One region of the Lysinibacillus sp. G4S2 genome, then DNA from elsewhere that is predicted to be linked to it. Evidence: a T-box and tRNA genes for the amino acid it is inferred to sense, from the RefSeq annotation. Region 1 holds a T-box; the other regions hold tRNA genes.

What was found. The T-box of region 1 lies ahead of trpS (tryptophan--tRNA ligase). A T-box ahead of a tRNA ligase gene usually reads a tRNA of that ligase, here a tRNA-Trp.
Region 2: it has a tRNA-Trp gene. The T-box ahead of trpS (tryptophan--tRNA ligase) is inferred to sense a tRNA for this amino acid. The anticodon was not compared.
Region 3: it has a tRNA-Trp gene. The T-box ahead of trpS (tryptophan--tRNA ligase) is inferred to sense a tRNA for this amino acid. The anticodon was not compared.

Annotation. Positions count from the first base shown of each region.
Region 1 covers NZ_JAUCFJ010000002.1:901,579-907,293, forward strand. Annotated here, with positions in the region: gene fabF (beta-ketoacyl-ACP synthase II) at 1-310, shown strand, start outside; gene QUF91_RS04620 (hypothetical protein) at 632-883, shown strand; gene QUF91_RS28270 (YuzI family membrane protein) at 925-1,155, shown strand; gene trpS (tryptophan--tRNA ligase) at 1,232-2,221, opposite strand; T-box leader at 2,312-2,543, opposite strand; gene spxA (transcriptional regulator SpxA) at 3,068-3,463, shown strand; gene mecA (adaptor protein MecA) at 3,899-4,567, shown strand; gene QUF91_RS04640 (competence protein CoiA) at 4,872-5,715, shown strand, end outside.
Region 2 covers NZ_JAUCFJ010000002.1:4,659,599-4,665,313, forward strand. Annotated here, with positions in the region: gene ltrA (group II intron reverse transcriptase/maturase) at 1-465, opposite strand, end outside; gene QUF91_RS23820 (RNA-dependent RNA polymerase family protein) at 1,580-3,178, opposite strand; tRNA gene QUF91_RS23825 (tRNA-Leu) at 3,565-3,645, opposite strand; tRNA gene QUF91_RS23830 (tRNA-Cys) at 3,693-3,766, opposite strand; tRNA gene QUF91_RS23835 (tRNA-Gly) at 3,775-3,849, opposite strand; tRNA gene QUF91_RS23840 (tRNA-Gln) at 3,857-3,931, opposite strand; tRNA gene QUF91_RS23845 (tRNA-His) at 3,951-4,026, opposite strand; tRNA gene QUF91_RS23850 (tRNA-His) at 4,059-4,134, opposite strand; tRNA gene QUF91_RS23855 (tRNA-Trp) at 4,151-4,224, opposite strand; tRNA gene QUF91_RS23860 (tRNA-Tyr) at 4,238-4,321, opposite strand; tRNA gene QUF91_RS23865 (tRNA-Thr) at 4,332-4,407, opposite strand; tRNA gene QUF91_RS23870 (tRNA-Phe) at 4,417-4,492, opposite strand; tRNA gene QUF91_RS23875 (tRNA-Asp) at 4,508-4,583, opposite strand; tRNA gene QUF91_RS23880 (tRNA-Met) at 4,588-4,662, opposite strand; tRNA gene QUF91_RS23885 (tRNA-Val) at 4,688-4,763, opposite strand; tRNA gene QUF91_RS23890 (tRNA-Glu) at 4,778-4,852, opposite strand; tRNA gene QUF91_RS23895 (tRNA-Ser) at 4,883-4,974, opposite strand; tRNA gene QUF91_RS23900 (tRNA-Asn) at 4,980-5,056, opposite strand; rRNA gene rrf (5S ribosomal RNA) at 5,073-5,188, opposite strand; rRNA gene QUF91_RS23910 (23S ribosomal RNA) at 5,304-5,715, opposite strand, start outside.
Region 3 covers NZ_JAUCFJ010000002.1:252,298-258,012, reverse strand. Annotated here, with positions in the region: gene QUF91_RS01605 (spore germination protein) at 1-1,030, shown strand, start outside; gene QUF91_RS01600 (hypothetical protein) at 1,188-1,424, shown strand; gene QUF91_RS01595 (GerAB/ArcD/ProY family transporter) at 1,449-2,582, shown strand; tRNA gene QUF91_RS01590 (tRNA-Glu) at 2,792-2,863, opposite strand; tRNA gene QUF91_RS01585 (tRNA-Asn) at 2,865-2,941, opposite strand; tRNA gene QUF91_RS01580 (tRNA-Ile) at 2,946-3,022, opposite strand; tRNA gene QUF91_RS01575 (tRNA-Gly) at 3,031-3,104, opposite strand; tRNA gene QUF91_RS01570 (tRNA-Phe) at 3,108-3,183, opposite strand; tRNA gene QUF91_RS01565 (tRNA-Ser) at 3,189-3,281, opposite strand; tRNA gene QUF91_RS01560 (tRNA-Ala) at 3,296-3,371, opposite strand; tRNA gene QUF91_RS01555 (tRNA-Pro) at 3,388-3,464, opposite strand; tRNA gene QUF91_RS01550 (tRNA-Arg) at 3,480-3,556, opposite strand; tRNA gene QUF91_RS01545 (tRNA-Lys) at 3,578-3,650, opposite strand; tRNA gene QUF91_RS01540 (tRNA-Gln) at 3,666-3,740, opposite strand; tRNA gene QUF91_RS01535 (tRNA-His) at 3,751-3,826, opposite strand; tRNA gene QUF91_RS01530 (tRNA-Trp) at 3,874-3,947, opposite strand; tRNA gene QUF91_RS01525 (tRNA-Tyr) at 3,953-4,036, opposite strand; tRNA gene QUF91_RS01520 (tRNA-Thr) at 4,043-4,118, opposite strand; tRNA gene QUF91_RS01515 (tRNA-Asp) at 4,132-4,207, opposite strand; tRNA gene QUF91_RS01510 (tRNA-Val) at 4,212-4,287, opposite strand; rRNA gene rrf (5S ribosomal RNA) at 4,298-4,413, opposite strand; rRNA gene QUF91_RS01500 (23S ribosomal RNA) at 4,474-5,715, opposite strand, start outside.

The DNA.
Region 1 (5,715 bases):
CTTATTTGAAACACAGGCTGTAAAGGCTGCCTTTGGGGAACATGCTTATAAACTTGCAATGAGTTCTACAAAGTCGATGACAGGTCATTTATTAGGTGCAGCTGGTGGTGTTGAAGCTATTTTCACAGCGTTAGCTCTTAAAGAAGGTATTTTACCACCAACAATTAATTTAGTAGATCCAGATCCAGAATGTGATTTAGATTATGTACCAAATGAAGCTCGAGAGGCAGATATTAAATATGCTATGAGTAACTCACTTGGATTTGGTGGACATAACGCTAGTCTTTTATTCAAAAAAATCGAGGAATAATAAAGTAAAATTAAAACAGTGGGGGTTTTTCATCCCCACTGTTTATTTGTTTTCACCAATCGGGGCAGTTAATTAAAGTGTCATCAATGTTTTAAAAAAATTAATGTCCGTTGCGAGATATATTTTACCATTAAAAAAGTGAATGCTATGTCTACTTATCATAACCAAACAGAATTGACTTATAACAGTGAAACGATTGTACATCTGTTGTTGTGTTGCTTCGCTTTTGCACAAATAACACTTGTTGCTGACGCGATGTTTTCGCATATAAAGGCATTTTGTTTACAGAGCGGTTGATTGGAGTGGAGACTGGGCGACTCCTTGGGGATCAGCGTCACAGATGAGACCCTGGAGCGAGCATCGCGAGTGAAGCGGCTCATCGGGCGCCCCCAGGAAGCTCTGCTCTGCGCGAAAGCGAAGCGTCAGCGGCAAATGTTTTCTGTAGCGAAAGCAAAGCGACAGCTACAAAGCGCCCAGTCGGAACGGAAATCAACCCCTCGTTTTGCAGAAGAGCCTTACATAAAAAACGTCAGCCAATTTACGTGGCTGACGTCTTTTTTTATAGTTTTGTGAATAGATGATAAGTAAGAAGAAATAGAAAGGATGCCCTTATTATGTTCCGACTCTTTTTATTTTTAATATGCTACGGCCTATTGATTCTCTCATTAGGGAATCTCATATTGTATTTGAATTATCGGACACTCGGATATTCCTGGATAGTTGTTTTTAAATTCATGGTGCATACAACAGAATTTTATATGGCTATTGGATCAGCCATTGTGTTATGTGCTATTGTTTTTGATCTTGGTTTTGATAAGACTCTAGACATAAAAGATAAAATGTGACGCTTCTCTTATTCTCTTTTTGGCCAAGCTCTTACAATCAATTTCGCCAAAGCTACAAGATCAATTCCGTTTTCTTTTAGCGACGCGCACGACCAAGGCCCATTGCTTCTTCCATGCGTTTTAATGTAGCGCTAGCAATAGCGTTTGCCTTTTCAGCGCCTTCATCTAAAATAGTATCTAATGCTGAGGATTCTACTAAATTGTAGAACTTCTCTTGAATTGGTGTAAGGTGATCAATAACTGCTGCTGCAACACCTTGCTTGAAACCACCATAACCAACGCCTTCGTATTTTTTTACAAGATCGTCAATAGATACGCCTGAAATGGCAGACTCGATTGTTAGTAAATTAGAAACGCCAGGTTTATTTTCCACATCAAATGCCACAATACCATCAGAGTCAGTTACAGCTGATTTAATTTTTTTCTCAATATCTTTCGCTGAATCTAAAAGCTTAATTGTAGCTTTTGTATTTGGATCTGATTTACTCATTTTCTTTGTTGGCTCTTGAAGTGATTTAATACGAGCTCCTGCTTTTGGTAATTGAATTTCAGGAATCGTTAAAACATCACCATAACGTTTGTTAAAGCGTTCTGCAAGATCACGAGTAAGCTCAATATGCTGTTTCTGGTCATCGCCAACTGGAACAATGTTTGTGTTGTACAAAAGGATGTCTGCTGCCATTAGTGGTGGATATGTTAAAAGAGCTGCAGAAACACTTTCTTTACCATGAGATTTATCCTTGAACTGTGTCATACGTTCAAGCTCTCCAATCGATGCGACACATTGTAACATCCAGCCTGCCTGTGCATGAGCTGGCACCTCAGATTGAATAAATAATGTAGATTTTGTTGGATCGATGCCAGTAGCAATATACGTTGCTGCTAAGTTGCGAATATTTTGACGTAATTCTTTTGGATCTTGTGCCACTGTTATGGCATGCTGATCAACGATACAATACACAGCATCACCTTCATCTTGTAATGCAGGGAATTGCTTGAATGCTCCTAAATAGTTCCCTAAAGTAACAATACCGGTTGGCTGTACGCCTGAAAAAATAGTTGTCATTGTCATTTCCTCCTTGAATTTAAGTCCCTTAGACGTTTTTACATAAGTGCCGAAATAAAAAACATCATGCGTCCTCATTAGTTTTTCTAATGAAGGGACGAATGATGTTTGAATCCGCGGTACCACCCAGCTTGCCTAAAACGGCCACTTTGCTTCGTAACGTGAAGGGACGAGCTTTGCTAATAGACTTAAGTAAGGATACTTAGACGTTCACAAAGCTAACTCGGAAGTCCATTCCAAATGCTTACACGATCTGTTTGCAGCAACCACAGACTCTCTAAACGTGTAAAGCATAAGTACTACTCTTCGTCAGCGTTTTTAGTTCATTCAATAACCGTCTTCTTCCATCTGTGTAGATGGCGAGGTGGAATTGATTTGTTGCAAAGAATTATATTATAAAGGCTCGGTGTAATGCAAGTGTGGAAAGTCAGACTTTTGGCGGTGTTTTTTTTCTGAAAAAACTTATATGCTATTTTTGCTGTTCTTTTTTGTTAGAAAAGCAACCAATATTAGTAAATATACGTCTAGATTTGTACATACTAGGCTGACAATATTCTCGTTTAAGATTTTTAAATGAGAACAAGGGCAATTAAGAAATGGATGTTTAAAATGTTCAGCGAATGGGAATATTAATAGTAGTGCATGAAGCATACAAAGAAGTAACTACTTTGGATGTTATGTAAATAGACAGAAAATTTCGTGATAAAGTTATTCTTTTTTTTATTGGAACTATATTCAAATACAACAGAGTACTGTATAATGGGTATGTAGTTTTACATTACATTAATTCTAATTTAACACACTGGTTTATAGATAATGATTAAAAGGAAAGGATGTGTCAGTATGATAGTAACTTTATTTACATCACCAAGTTGTACGTCTTGCCGAAAAGCGAAAGCATGGTTAGAGGAGCATGAAATCCCATATACAGAACGTAATATATTTTCCGAACCGTTAAGCATTCGTGAAATTAAAGAAATTTTACGTATGACAGAGGATGGTACGGATGAAATTATTTCAACCCGCTCGAAGATTTTCCAAAAATTAAATGTAGATGTTGAAAGCTTGCCATTACAACGCTTATATGAATTAATTCAAGAGTATCCAGGTTTATTACGTCGCCCAATCATTTTAGACGAGAAACGTTTACAAGTTGGCTATAACGAGGATGAGATTCGTCGTTTCCTACCTCGTAAAGTACGTGCTTATCAATTGCAAGAAGCACAGCGTATGGTGAACTAATATCTCCGAGTTCTGCATAAAATAAGTATTAGATGTTACAAATGCAACAAGCATATTGTGACATCTATTTTTTTGTGTTTTACTTATGTAAAACCTTCTATATAAAGTATAATAATTAGTAGGGGAAAGTCATATATTTCCGTAAAAGTATGTTAAACTTGATTTAAACTTAATAGTTTACTACAATTTCAATAATTCAAATATCTTCTGTGAAACGGTGTATATCCTTTTCATTTTATGACAGGACAGCATACAATAGAATTAGAGACAACTGTGGACAATTAAATTTTGATTTCGGTTGCTCAGGCGGTTTTACTGTAGTGTGGTCAAAGGTTGAAAAACAAATGGAGTATGAGGTTAAAAACAATGAATAATAGCATACTAATGAAACAAAACTGTTTTTCGACAAATGACAGTGAAGGGAGATGAGGTCTAGTGGACATCGAACGTGTAAACGAAAATACACTCAAGCTCTTTATTACGTACAATGATATAGAGGATCGCGGCTATAGTCGTGAAGAAATTTGGTACAATCGAGCAAAGGGTGAACAACTTTTTTGGGATATGATTGATGAAGTAAACACGGAGGATTATTTTGATGTAGAAGGTCCGATTTGGATTCATATCAATGCATCTGAAGTAGGCTTAGAAATCATTGTCACACGTGCACATATTTTAAAAGACGGTGAAACCTTAGATGGTCAATCGCATTTTGATGAACACAAAGATATGTTTGCCCCATTCGACGACGTTGGAGAGGATCTTCTCAGTCAACTAACTCAATTTGGTGACATTGATGAATCAGAATTATTTATGGATACAGACATTTATGTTTATAAATTTAAAGATATTGATGAGTTAATCCCTGTAGCAAAACGCATGACAGATGAATTAGTGGATTCCTCATTATTTAAATATGAAGATTGGTACTATTTGGTAGTTGACTTTGCGAACGCAGATGATGACCTAAATCGTCACGATAGAAATGCAGTTATCAAAGAATTTTTAATCCCATCAAATTTCACAATCCATCGCCTAGAGGAATATGGCGAACAAATTATGGAATTTAATTGCTTCGAAACAGTACGAAAATATTTCATTTAAAACAATAAGCTTCTGATTCAAAGACTTAGACTGTAAACAAACTTGATGAGATTCAAGATTGTTTACAGTCTTTTTATTTAAAAGGTTCAATAATATCAATTTTAGATATAGATGAAAAACTGGTTAATTAAGAACCTGCAACTGAGTAGGTCTGTCAGTTAGTTGCAAAGAACGTTTTAGGAAGCTTCATATTGTATGTAGAACTCATTAAAAGGTGGCATTTTTTAAATTTCAAGGAAAAGCCGTTATTTATTTGGTGCTATAAAACCACTCCTTTACAATTAGTCAAAAAGGAGATGATTTTATGCTTAGTGCTTATAACGAGCAGCAGCAGCTTTTTCTCCCATATCAATATTCAAGGGAAGCTTTACAACGATTTAGGCAACAAATGAAATTTTATTGTCCTCAATGCCTACAGCCTGTCCAATTAAAGATAGGTGAATATAATATTCCTCATTTTGCTCATAACGCCAATAATAGCTGTGTACAATTATTTTCAGAGGGTGAATCAAAACTTCATTTACAAGGAAAGATTCAATTATTTGAATGGCTGAGAAAACTCGGGCATACAGTAAAGCTGGAGCCTTATTTACCGAATCTTTCACAGCGGCCAGATGTACTTTTGATAAAAGAGCAAAAGCAAATTGCCATTGAATTTCAATGTAGCTCAATTTCTCATGAAAAGTGGCAATTGCGTACATCTGGATATGAGAAAAATTCAATACAGCCATTGTGGCTTTTTCAAACACCTCAAAGACAATCAACACAAGGTATTCAAAAGATTTTTATTGCTCCAATTATGCAAAAAATGATTACTACTACAGCGCAAGGCTTGTCTTATTTAGTAACCTATGATGCAAAGATATCGAGATTTATTTATTGGACGAATCTTCTTCATGTTCATGGGCATACTTTTATAGGCAAAGTACAAGAACTAACTATTCACAAGCAGCATTTTCCCTTTTATGAGCCTACGTCAATAACGAAAGAGGAATTTCGTCTTTATTGGCAGCTTTATAAAAAGCAGTGTAAGCAATTTGTGTATCAGCGATTATTACATAGTAAGAAAGGGGCGCGAGATTCATTTTTACGAAGTAGTTATGAATTACGCTTTGCTCTAACTGCTATGCCTGATTACGTGGGTGTCC
Region 2 (5,715 bases), 3.8 Mb from region 1:
CGCTAATGTACTCATTAGACGGTCATGGTTTACTTTGTCGAAGAATTTCTCTAAGTCCATATCTACTACCCAGCGGTATCCTTCTTTTATATGACCTTTGGCTTCTCGGATTGCATCGTGAGCACTTCGTTTTGGTCGAAATCCGTAACTATGATTCGAGAAGTTCGGGTCATATAGGTTGGATAGCACTTGGGCAATCGCCTGTTGAATGAGTCGGTCTGTCACGGTTGGGATTCCTAATAGTCGCACACCGCCGTCAGGTTTCGGGATTTCGATTCTGCGAACTGGTTGTGGTTGGTAGGTTCCCTCAAGAATTTGCTTCTTAATCGTTAGCCAGTTTTCGACTACATGCTGTCGTAGGAATTTTACGGGCATTTTGTCTACTCCATGACTCCCTTTGTTTCGTTCCACCCGTTTGAGTGCGAGAAGCAGATTCTCCCGTGATAATATTTGATTCATTAACATCTCGTTCGACTCCTCCGTGAATAGCTTGTCTTCTTATAACAGTTTCTACTGCACCCGCTCAATGTCCCTCATGGGATTCACCATTACCTCCATTAAGTCGGTCCTTCTGGATTTTCTGTGTTTACCATAGAAAACTGCATGCCAAGGGCTATTCTCTCCGAATTGTTCGGTCCTTCCCATTCATTCTAGAAGTGAATGGTACTATGACCTCTGCTGACTTCTGATGGTTCAGCTACCTATCGCTAAGTAGGTTACAAAGTGTACTTTGCGTTTCCATCAGACCTCCCCGGGTAAGCGCATGCACTTTCACACCATCTATCCGCCTCATTTACTCGATATGACCTTCGACAGAAAGGACTTTGTGTTGTTATGCACACTCATCCAATCATACCTAGCCTTATATGAGATTCGTGTTCCTCGGACCGGTGTTTTGCCTCCAGCTTCCTTCAGATTCCGCGTCGCCACGGACACCCTTGCTCTTGGCTAACCTCTACTTCTGTCTTCGGGGTTCGGGACTTGCACCCTATAGTTCATACGCATGCCGGGCGCACATAAAAAAGAATCCCTGATATATCAAGGATTCTTCGCTGTAATGATACCGGTGGTCGGGGTATTGTGCATATTCTAAAAACAGAAAAGAATAGAAATCCCTTTATTATCAAGGCTTTTCTATTCTCGCTTAATTGAGTTTTTTCTTTCATTTGGCACATTGTCGGCACAACAGGCTGTTTTAAAATTTATTTGTTTTAATCATTTATAAAATAATTCATATATCCCTCTTGTTTTATCCAACTTTCTAAAAAAGCATGATAGCCTTGTTTAGGCAAAGCCAACTCGTAATATAGCTGGCTTCTTGGCTTATTACTCATGCCCTCAAGAGGCTCCATGTAAAGTTGCTACATTGTGTAATTGCCAAACTATGTAATTCTTCTTAGCAAAATGCAACAAATACTCCATTTGAATAAAGACTAAACAACATGGAGTTAATTCATTAAATTGCATTTTAGATATTTATAAAAAAGTTTGAAGAACTTGTTTCACAATCGACAAAATTATATTTACATATCCATATTTTCATCTTCGAAGTTTTCCTCACTTTCTTCTATTCATAAAGCTAATCTTCAATTTCCATAACAATGTCTATAGGATCTATCAATTCATCCTCTTTGTAAAAATCCAGATCTTCATCTTCGAAGTCTTCTTCACTTTCCTCTATTCTTAATGCTAAGTAATCTTCAATTTCATTAAGAACGTCTGGAATATCTCTTATTATTGGAATAGCTAAGGATATATTCTTTTTGTAAAAATCCATATAAGATTTCTCTTGATTCGGCTTTTTCACTCTTTTTGGAATTAAATATTTTTTAATACTGTTGTCTAAATCTGCTTTTAAATCATCAGAATACAATATTAGATGATAATTCTGAAACCAATATTCTTCACCGACATTTTCTTTTAATTTATCAATTTCCTCTTTTTCAAAGTGCCCTTCTTGTAGGTAATATGAAATTAAGATTTGATTTTTTGTTTCGAGCACGAGAGTTTTATTTTCTATCAATATATCCATAAAATTAAATATTTTTATTGCGTAATAAAAATATAATTGCTCTTCATTAAACGTTGTTTTAAGGGCTTCTCTATACCTAACTTGGAAAAATTTACGCAATTTATTGTTATCAAAATTACTCATATCATTAAATTTATCCATCGTATACAACATAGTTTCAGGAGATAACTTAAGAAGATAACATAATTGGTGGTAATCATAATCCTTAACTTGATAATTTTCAAGGTCTAACTCTCTAAAATATTTTGTTTTAAAGAAATTATTTATAAAGACTTTTTTAAGTTTATCATCTTCCAATTTTGACACTCTATAAACAAGTTGGTTTATAAAATATAGCTTGTTATCATCTCTTTCCATGTCGTATCTAACATTACAATGGGCAATTAATTTTTTCCAATACCTTGCAACTAAGTTGTAATTATTAAAAGATTCATATGTCCAAACTTCTTTTTTATTATCATTTCTTTCTAATTCATACTTCTCTAAAACCTCATCAAAGATTCTTGTTACTACATCATCATCCCCTCTATTACAGAAAAAGTAAAAATCATCAGAGAAATAAGAGAACTCACAGTCAATCCCTGATCTTCTAATTTCTTCTTTAATGTCATTGCTGATATTCTTCAGGTTACTTTCTGCGAAATATAATGACAAGTAATTTCCCACTATTAATCCATTTGTATTTCCTCTATTCATATTAGATAGGAATCGTTCTTGATGTGTTTCAAAGTCAATTAAATGCGTATATACCCTTCCGTAGTATTCCTTTATATCCATCTTAAGCAGCTGGTCATATACACATAGTCTGTTAAAATCTTCTTCTAATTGTTTATCATATTCTCCTGATACAAAATCCCCAGTCTCAATGTTTGCAGATAAGCGTTTATGTAAAGGATCTAAATTTTGAATTGTATCGAAATTTGATAAATCCTTAAAATGTTCATAAGCTGCTACAAAATTTAATATATTTGGCATCTTCAGGGTGCGATACTTATCTTCTTGTTTTCTAACTCTAAAATTAAAAGGATCAACCCAGCTCAAATTGCTAATATTGAATGAAGATATATCTTCTGGCATTTTAAGCGCATCAACATCAAGATAATGCTTAACTGCATTTTTAAAATTATACAAATTATTAAGTTTCATCTTTTCCTCCTAAATGTGAAGCATCATTTTAAATAAACCTTTTTATATTTTATTTTACTAATGTACTACTCTTTTACATAGTGTTTTTTAGTTGAAAATAAATCCGCACTTCTAGATAAATAAAATACGTACTTTTCTTCCACTAAACTAATTCTTTTATTAAAGGTTCTTTTATTAAAGGTTCTTTTATTAAATAAAAAAAAACCGAAATTTTTAATTCCGGTTGACCATTTTTATCAAAGGTATGACTTTCTTATAAACAATACAACATTACTTCAAATCGACACCTGTTACAGATGAAGAGTAAAGTTAATAAAGATTTGGCACAAATTTGGCACATAGAAAAAGAAAACCCCGAGAAATCAACATCTCGGGGTTGTTTTTGATACCGGTGGTCGGGGTCGAACCGACACTCCAAAGGAACACGATTTTGAGTCGTGCGCGTCTGCCAATTCCGCCACACCGGCACAATGGAGATAAAAAAAATCGGATAAACCGATTAAGTAAGAAATTATGGAGGCGGCAACCGGATTTGAACCGGTGATAAAGGTGTTGCAGACCTGTGCCTTACCACTTGGCTATGCCGCCTTAATATTTGGAGCGGAAGACGAGGTTCGAACTCGCGACCCCCACCTTGGCAAGGTGGTGTTCTACCACTGAACTACTTCCGCAAAAAAATGGCTGGGGTACCTGGATTCGAACCAGGGCGTGACGGAATCAAAATCCGTTGCCTTACCGCTTGGCTATACCCCAAAAGTTAAATATATATAAATGGGGCGACTGATGGGAATCGAACCCACGAATGCCTGAACCACAATCAGGTGCGTTAACCACTTCGCCACAACCGCCATATTATTATATTTTATTATTTTAAATTAAATGGGGCGACTGATGGGAATCGAACCCACGAATGCCTGAACCACAATCAGGTGCGTTAACCACTTCGCCACAACCGCCATGAAATTAATTAATTGGCAGGGGCAGTAGGAATCGAACCCACATCAAAGGTTTTGGAGACCTCTATTCTACCGTTAAACTATGCCCCTATGAATAAAAAACTGGTGGAGGGGGACGGATTCGAACCGCCGAACCCTAAGGAGCGGATTTACAGTCCGCCGCGTTTAGCCACTTCGCTACCCCTCCGGAAAAGTCATGGTGCCGGCGATAGGAGTCGAACCCACGACCTACTGATTACAAGTCAGTTGCTCTACCAACTGAGCTACACCGGCAAAAAAATATGGTGGGTCAGGACGGAATCGAACCGCCGACACTTAGAGCTTCAATCTAATGCTCTACCAACTGAGCTACTGACCCATATTTTTTAAAAAATGGCGGTCCCGACCGGGATCGAACCGGCGATCTCCTGCGTGACAGGCAGGCATGTTAACCGCTACACCACGGGACCATTTTGGTTGCGGGGGCCGGATTTGAACCAACGACCTTCGGGTTATGAGCCCGACGAGCTACCACTGCTCCACCCCGCGATAATAAGGTGATTTATTTAAATAATGGTGGAGGATGACGGGCTCGAACCGCCGACCCTCTGCTTGTAAGGCAGATGCTCTCCCAGCTGAGCTAATCCTCCATCTGGGTATTAAATGGTGACCCCTACGGGATTCGAACCCGTGTTACCGCCGTGAAAGGGCGGTGTCTTAACCACTTGACCAAGGGGCCTTCGTTTGGAATAAAAAATCCTTAAAGTGCTGGCGGAGAGTAAGGGATTTGAACCCTTGAGACAGTGTTAACCGCCTACACGATTTCCAATCGTGCTCCTTCGGCCACTCGGACAACTCTCCAAGAATGGCTCCGAAGGCAGGACTCGAACCTGCGACAACCTGATTAACAGTCAGGTGCTACTACCAACTGAGCTACTTCGGAATAATTTTATCATATAGCCTAGCGACGTCCTACTCTCACAGGGGGAAGCCCCCAACTACCATCGGCGCTAAAGAGCTTAACTTCCGTGTTCGGTATGGGAACGGGTGTGACCTCTTTGCCATCATCACTAGACTATTTTAAAAGACAATACTTATTATAACATATCTTATTAAAATTACAAGCATATTTTTAATAGTTTTTATTCTTTCAAAACTGGATAAACGGTGCATTGAATGTTTCAAACATTGTGGTTAAGTCCTCGATCGATTAGTATTCGTCAGCTCCATGTGTCACCACACTTCCACCTCGAACCTATCTACCTCATCGTCTTTGAGGGATCTTACTTACTTGCGTAATGGGAAATCTCATCTTGAGGGGGGCTTCATGCTTAGATGCTTTCAGCACTTATCCCGTCCACACATAGCTACCCAGCGATGCCTTTGGCAAGACAACTGGTACACCAGCGGTGTGTCCATCCCGGTCCTCTCGTACTAAGGACAGCTCCTCTCAAATTTCCTACGCCCACGACGGATAGGGACCGAACTGTCTCACGACGTTCTGAACCCAGCTCGCGTACCGCTTTAATGGGCGAACAGCCCAACCCTTGGGACCGACTACAGCCCCAGGATGCGATGAGCCGACATCGAGGTGCCAAACCT
Region 3 (5,715 bases), 650 kb from region 1:
TCGGCGTAAAATCAAAAGCCCAAACCTTTGGATAAAATCTATGGTCATTGGTGATGTCACTCAAACAGACGTTGCCGTTATGTATATAAATGGAATCGCAAATGAAAAAATTGTACAGGAAGTTTTTGAGAGACTGGATCAAATTGAAATCGATGGCATTTTAGAAAGCGGCTATATCGAAGCACTAATTCAAGATTCAAAGTTCTCTATATTTCCCACTGTTTATAATTCTGAACGTCCAGATGTTATTGCAAGCGAATTATTAGAAGGTAAAATTGCTATTTTAGTAGATGGTACTCCCTTTGTTTTAATTGTACCTGCATTATTTACTTCCTTCTTACAATCCGCAGAGGATTATTATCAACATCCATTTATCAGTTCATTTATTCGTATCATTAGGTTTTTAGGGATTAGTCTTGCCTTAGCTGCCCCTTCTCTCTATATTTCGCTCACGACTTTTCACCACGAAATGATACCCACCTCTTTGCTAATCAATATTTATTCACAGCGAGAAGGTGTACCATTTCCTGTATTTGTCGAAGCTTTGATTATGGAGATTGCATTTGAAGTTCTTAGGGAAGCCGGACTTCGAATGCCAAGAATGATAGGGCCTGCTATATCAATTGTAGGAACATTGATTATTGGGCAAGCAGCTGTACAAGCAGGTATCGTTTCGGCATCAATGGTTATTATTGTAGCCTTAACAGCGATATGCAGCTTCCTTTTTCCTGCATATGGATTATCTAACTCCATACGGATTTTACGCTTTCCGTTAATGGGGTTAGCAGCAATGTTTGGATTATTTGGAGTGTTTATAGGAATGATGTTTCTTATTTTGCATTTATGTAGTTTACGTTCATTTGGTGTACCTTATATGAGTCCTTTTGCACCATTAATTCCAAAGGATCAAAAAGATGCACTAATAATTGTTTCTCGCCGATCTTTGTTAACTCGTCCACGATTAATTAGCCAAATTAATAATGTTAGAGGACATAAACAATTAAAAAATAAGAAACGACCGGCCCACTAACAATATGAAAATAACGATTTTACTCATTATCTTAATGCAAATTTGAAGTTGTTGTTGGAGTAAACACGAATAATAAATAAAGGTAGATCAAGGTCAATGTGAAAACTCAAGGTTTGGGGATGACTATGTAGAACGTAAAATTAAAGGAGTAATCTATATGCTTATAGTGTTAGGAATATTAATTATTACAGCTTGTATTATTTTTTTTGAGCTGCCCAGTTTAAAAAAAGAAGATGCTAAAACAATTTGGACATTTTCCCTTTTGCTAACTATCGGTGTCGCCTTAAATATTGGTATAAGTTTAAAAGTAATACACTTTAGTCCGCTGGATGTAATTATGTATATTTTCCATCCAATTAGTGACTTTTTAAAAGCAACGCTATTAAAAAAATAATTTTTTTAAAAGAGGGTCATATTTATGGAAAAGCAATTGATAAGTTCGCGGCAATTCACAATAATTGTAATTCTTTTTACCGTAGGGACAAGTATTTTAATTATCCCTGCAAGCATTGCAAGTGAAGTAAAACAGGATGCTTGGATTGTAGCAATTATAGGTACGTTATTGAGTATGCTTATACTAAAACTGTTTATGACTTTAGTAAAAAAAATGCCTACTCTAACCTTTGTTGAGATTACGGAGAAAATATTGGGGAGTTTTTTAGGGAAAATTTTTACCATTGGATTTGTCATTTTAACATTGTTATCATCTGGTGAGCTACTATATTTTATCGGAAATTTTCTTCAGACAGAGGTAATGCCAGAGACGCCGCCCGTTGTATTTTCAATATTATTTAACCTTATTATACTTTTTGCAGCTTATTTAGGAATAGAAGTTTTTGCGCGTACATTAGAAATACTATTCCCCGTTTTTCTGTTAATATTTATTATTTTTGTGTTATTTATAAGCCCTGAAATAGAGATTAAAAATGTACAACCAATTTTAGAAGTTTCAGCAAAGCCTCTTATGTATAGCATTTTACATTTTATGGGTCTGTTCTCTTTTCCATTAGTCGTTATATTAATGGTTTTTCCATCTGCTATCAATGACTATAAATCCGGTGAGAAAGGATTTTATATTGGCACACTTGTGGGAGGATTAATTTTAACAATTGTTATAGCATTATCAATCTTAGTATTGGGGGTAACGAATACATCTCTTAGAACCTTTCCTAGTTACACTCTAGCGCAAAGAATTTCGATTGGTAATTTCCTGCAACGTATTGAAGTTATTATGGCTTTTATTTGGATGGTCACGATATTTGTCAGAGCCTCCATGTATTTTTACGCAACCGTAAAGGGGTTAGGACAAATACTTAAAATTAATGATCACAGACGGTTAATCCTTCCACTTGGGATGATTACAGTTGCACTTTCTCAAATTGTACATCCAAATATTATGCACTCTACTAAATATAATAAAGAAACTTGGCCCTTATATATTTCATTATTTGCCCTTTTTCTTCCTTTACTATTACTTATTATCGCGAAATTAAGAAATATTAAGGGTCCTGAAAATGATACATTAAATAATAAAGACTCCGGTACAACCTAGATCGCACATCCATTATTAATCCTATTAATAAATTGGGTGTGCAGTTTTGCATTTTAACTTCTTTCAGCAAATGTCTTTTGTAGCGAAAGCAAAGCGTTAGCTACAAGTATTATTTTTAGCGAAAGCAAGCGTCATAAGATTATTTTATATGCTTTAGTCATCTACAAGCATAAGAAAAAGCATGTTACACGAATGTGCAACATGCTTGATGACCCCTACGGGATTCGAACCCGTGTTACCGCCGTGAAAGGGCGGTGTCTTAACCACTTGACCAAGGGGCCGTGGCTCCGAAGGCAGGACTCGAACCTGCGACAACCTGATTAACAGTCAGGTGCTACTACCAACTGAGCTACTTCGGAATAATGGTGGGCCTAAATGGACTCGAACCATCGACCTCACGCTTATCAGGCGTGCGCTCTAACCAGCTGAGCTATAGGCCCATTATTTTTGGAGCGGGTGATGAGAATCGAACTCACGACATCAGCTTGGAAGGCTGAGGTTTTACCATTAAACTACACCCGCATATGGTGGGTCAGGACGGAATCGAACCGCCGACACTTAGAGCTTCAATCTAATGCTCTACCAACTGAGCTACTGACCCGAAAATGGAGGAGGTAGAGGGATTCGAACCCCCGCGCGGTGTTACCCGCCTGTCGGTTTTCAAGACCGATCCCTTCAGCCAGACTTGGGTATACCTCCAAAATATTTAAAAATGGTGGAGCCTAGCGGGATCGAACCGCTGACCTCCTGCGTGCAAGGCAGGCGCTCTCCCAGCTGAGCTAAGGCCCCAAAATTTAAGAAAAACTGGTCGGAATGACAGGATTCGAACCTACGACCCCTTGGTCCCAAACCAAGTGCTCTACCAAGCTGAGCTACATTCCGTTACTGTTAGATTTATGGCGCGCCCGACAGGAGTCGAACCCATAACCTTCTGATCCGTAGTCAGACGCTCTATCCAATTGAGCTACGGGCGCATAATTTTTATAAAAACTTGATGAGCCATGAAGGACTCGAACCTTCGACCCTCTGATTAAAAGTCAGATGCTCTACCAACTGAGCTAATGGCTCATATTAAGAAATGAATGGCTGGGGTACTAGGATTCGAACCTAGGCATGACGGAATCAAAATCCGTTGCCTTACCGCTTGGCTATACCCCAATTGTTAAAATGGGGCGACTGATGGGAATCGAACCCACGAATGCCGGAACCACAATCCGGTGCGTTAACCACTTCGCCACAATCGCCACTATATGTAATCACAGCAGTTCTTGATAACGAGTACCTCGAAACCTGGCAGGGGCAGTAGGAATCGAACCCACACCAAAGGTTTTGGAGACCTCTATTCTACCGTTGAACTATGCCCCTAAAAATGGTGGAGGGGGACGGATTCGAACCGCCGAACCCTAAGGAGCGGATTTACAGTCCGCCGCGTTTAGCCACTTCGCTACCCCTCCAAGGGATGGTGCCGGCGATAGGAGTCGAACCCACGACCTACTGATTACAAGTCAGTTGCTCTACCAACTGAGCTACACCGGCAAAAAAAAAAAAATGGCGGTCCCGACCGGGATCGAACCGGCGATCTCCTGCGTGACAGGCAGGCATGTTAACCGCTACACCACGGGACCATAATGGTGGAGGATGACGGGCTCGAACCGCCGACCCCCTGCTTGTAAGGCAGGTGCTCTCCCAGCTGAGCTAATCCTCCTGGGTATAATGCCTAGCGACGTCCTACTCTCACAGGGGGAAGCCCCCAACTACCATCGGCGCTAAAGAGCTTAACTTCCGTGTTCGGTATGGGAACGGGTGTGACCTCTTTGCCATCATCACTAGACATATGAAAGAAATTATTCTTTCAAAACTGGATAAACGTGCATTGAATGTTTCAAACATTGTGGTTAAGTCCTCGATCGATTAGTATTCGTCAGCTCCATGTGTCACCACACTTCCACCTCGAACCTATCTACCTCATCGTCTTTGAGGGATCTTACTTACTTGCGTAATGGGAAATCTCATCTTGAGGGGGGCTTCATGCTTAGATGCTTTCAGCACTTATCCCGTCCACACATAGCTACCCAGCGATGCCTTTGGCAAGACAACTGGTACACCAGCGGTGTGTCCATCCCGGTCCTCTCGTACTAAGGACAGCTCCTCTCAAATTTCCTACGCCCACGACGGATAGGGACCGAACTGTCTCACGACGTTCTGAACCCAGCTCGCGTACCGCTTTAATGGGCGAACAGCCCAACCCTTGGGACCGACTACAGCCCCAGGATGCGATGAGCCGACATCGAGGTGCCAAACCTCCCCGTCGATGTGGACTCTTGGGGGAGATAAGCCTGTTATCCCCGGGGTAGCTTTTATCCGTTGAGCGATGGCCCTTCCATGCGGAACCACCGGATCACTAAGCCCGTCTTTCGACCCTGCTCGACTTGTAGGTCTCGCAGTCAAGCTCCCTTGTGCCTTTACACTCTACGAATGATTTCCAACCATTCTGAGGGAACCTTTGGGCGCCTCCGTTACCTTTTAGGAGGCGACCGCCCCAGTCAAACTGTCCGCCTGACACTGTCTCCTACCCCGCTAAGGGGCATGGGTTAGAATTTCAATACAACCAGGGTAGTATCCCACCGACGCCTCCTTCGAAGCTGGCGCTCCGAGATCTCTGGCTCCTACCTATCCTGTACAAGTTGTACCAAAATTCAATATCAGGCTACAGTAAAGCTCCACGGGGTCTTTCCGTCCTGTCGCGGGTAACCTGCATCTTCACAGGTACTATAATTTCACCGAGTCTCTCGTTGAGACAGTGCCCAGATCGTTACGCCTTTCGTGCGGGTCGGAACTTACCCGACAAGGAATTTCGCTACCTTAGGACCGTTATAGTTACGGCCGCCGTTTACTGGGGCTTCAATTCGCAGCTTCGCTTGCGCTAACCACTCCTCTTAACCTTCCAGCACCGGGCAGGCGTCAGCCCCTATACGTCACCTTACGGTTTTGCAGAGACCTGTGTTTTTGCTAAACAGTCGCCTGGGCCTATTCACTGCGGCTCTCATGCGCTTGCACGCTCAAGAGCACCCCTTCTCCCGAAGTTACGGGGTCATTTTGCCGAGTTCCTTAACGAGAGTTCTCTCGCACACCT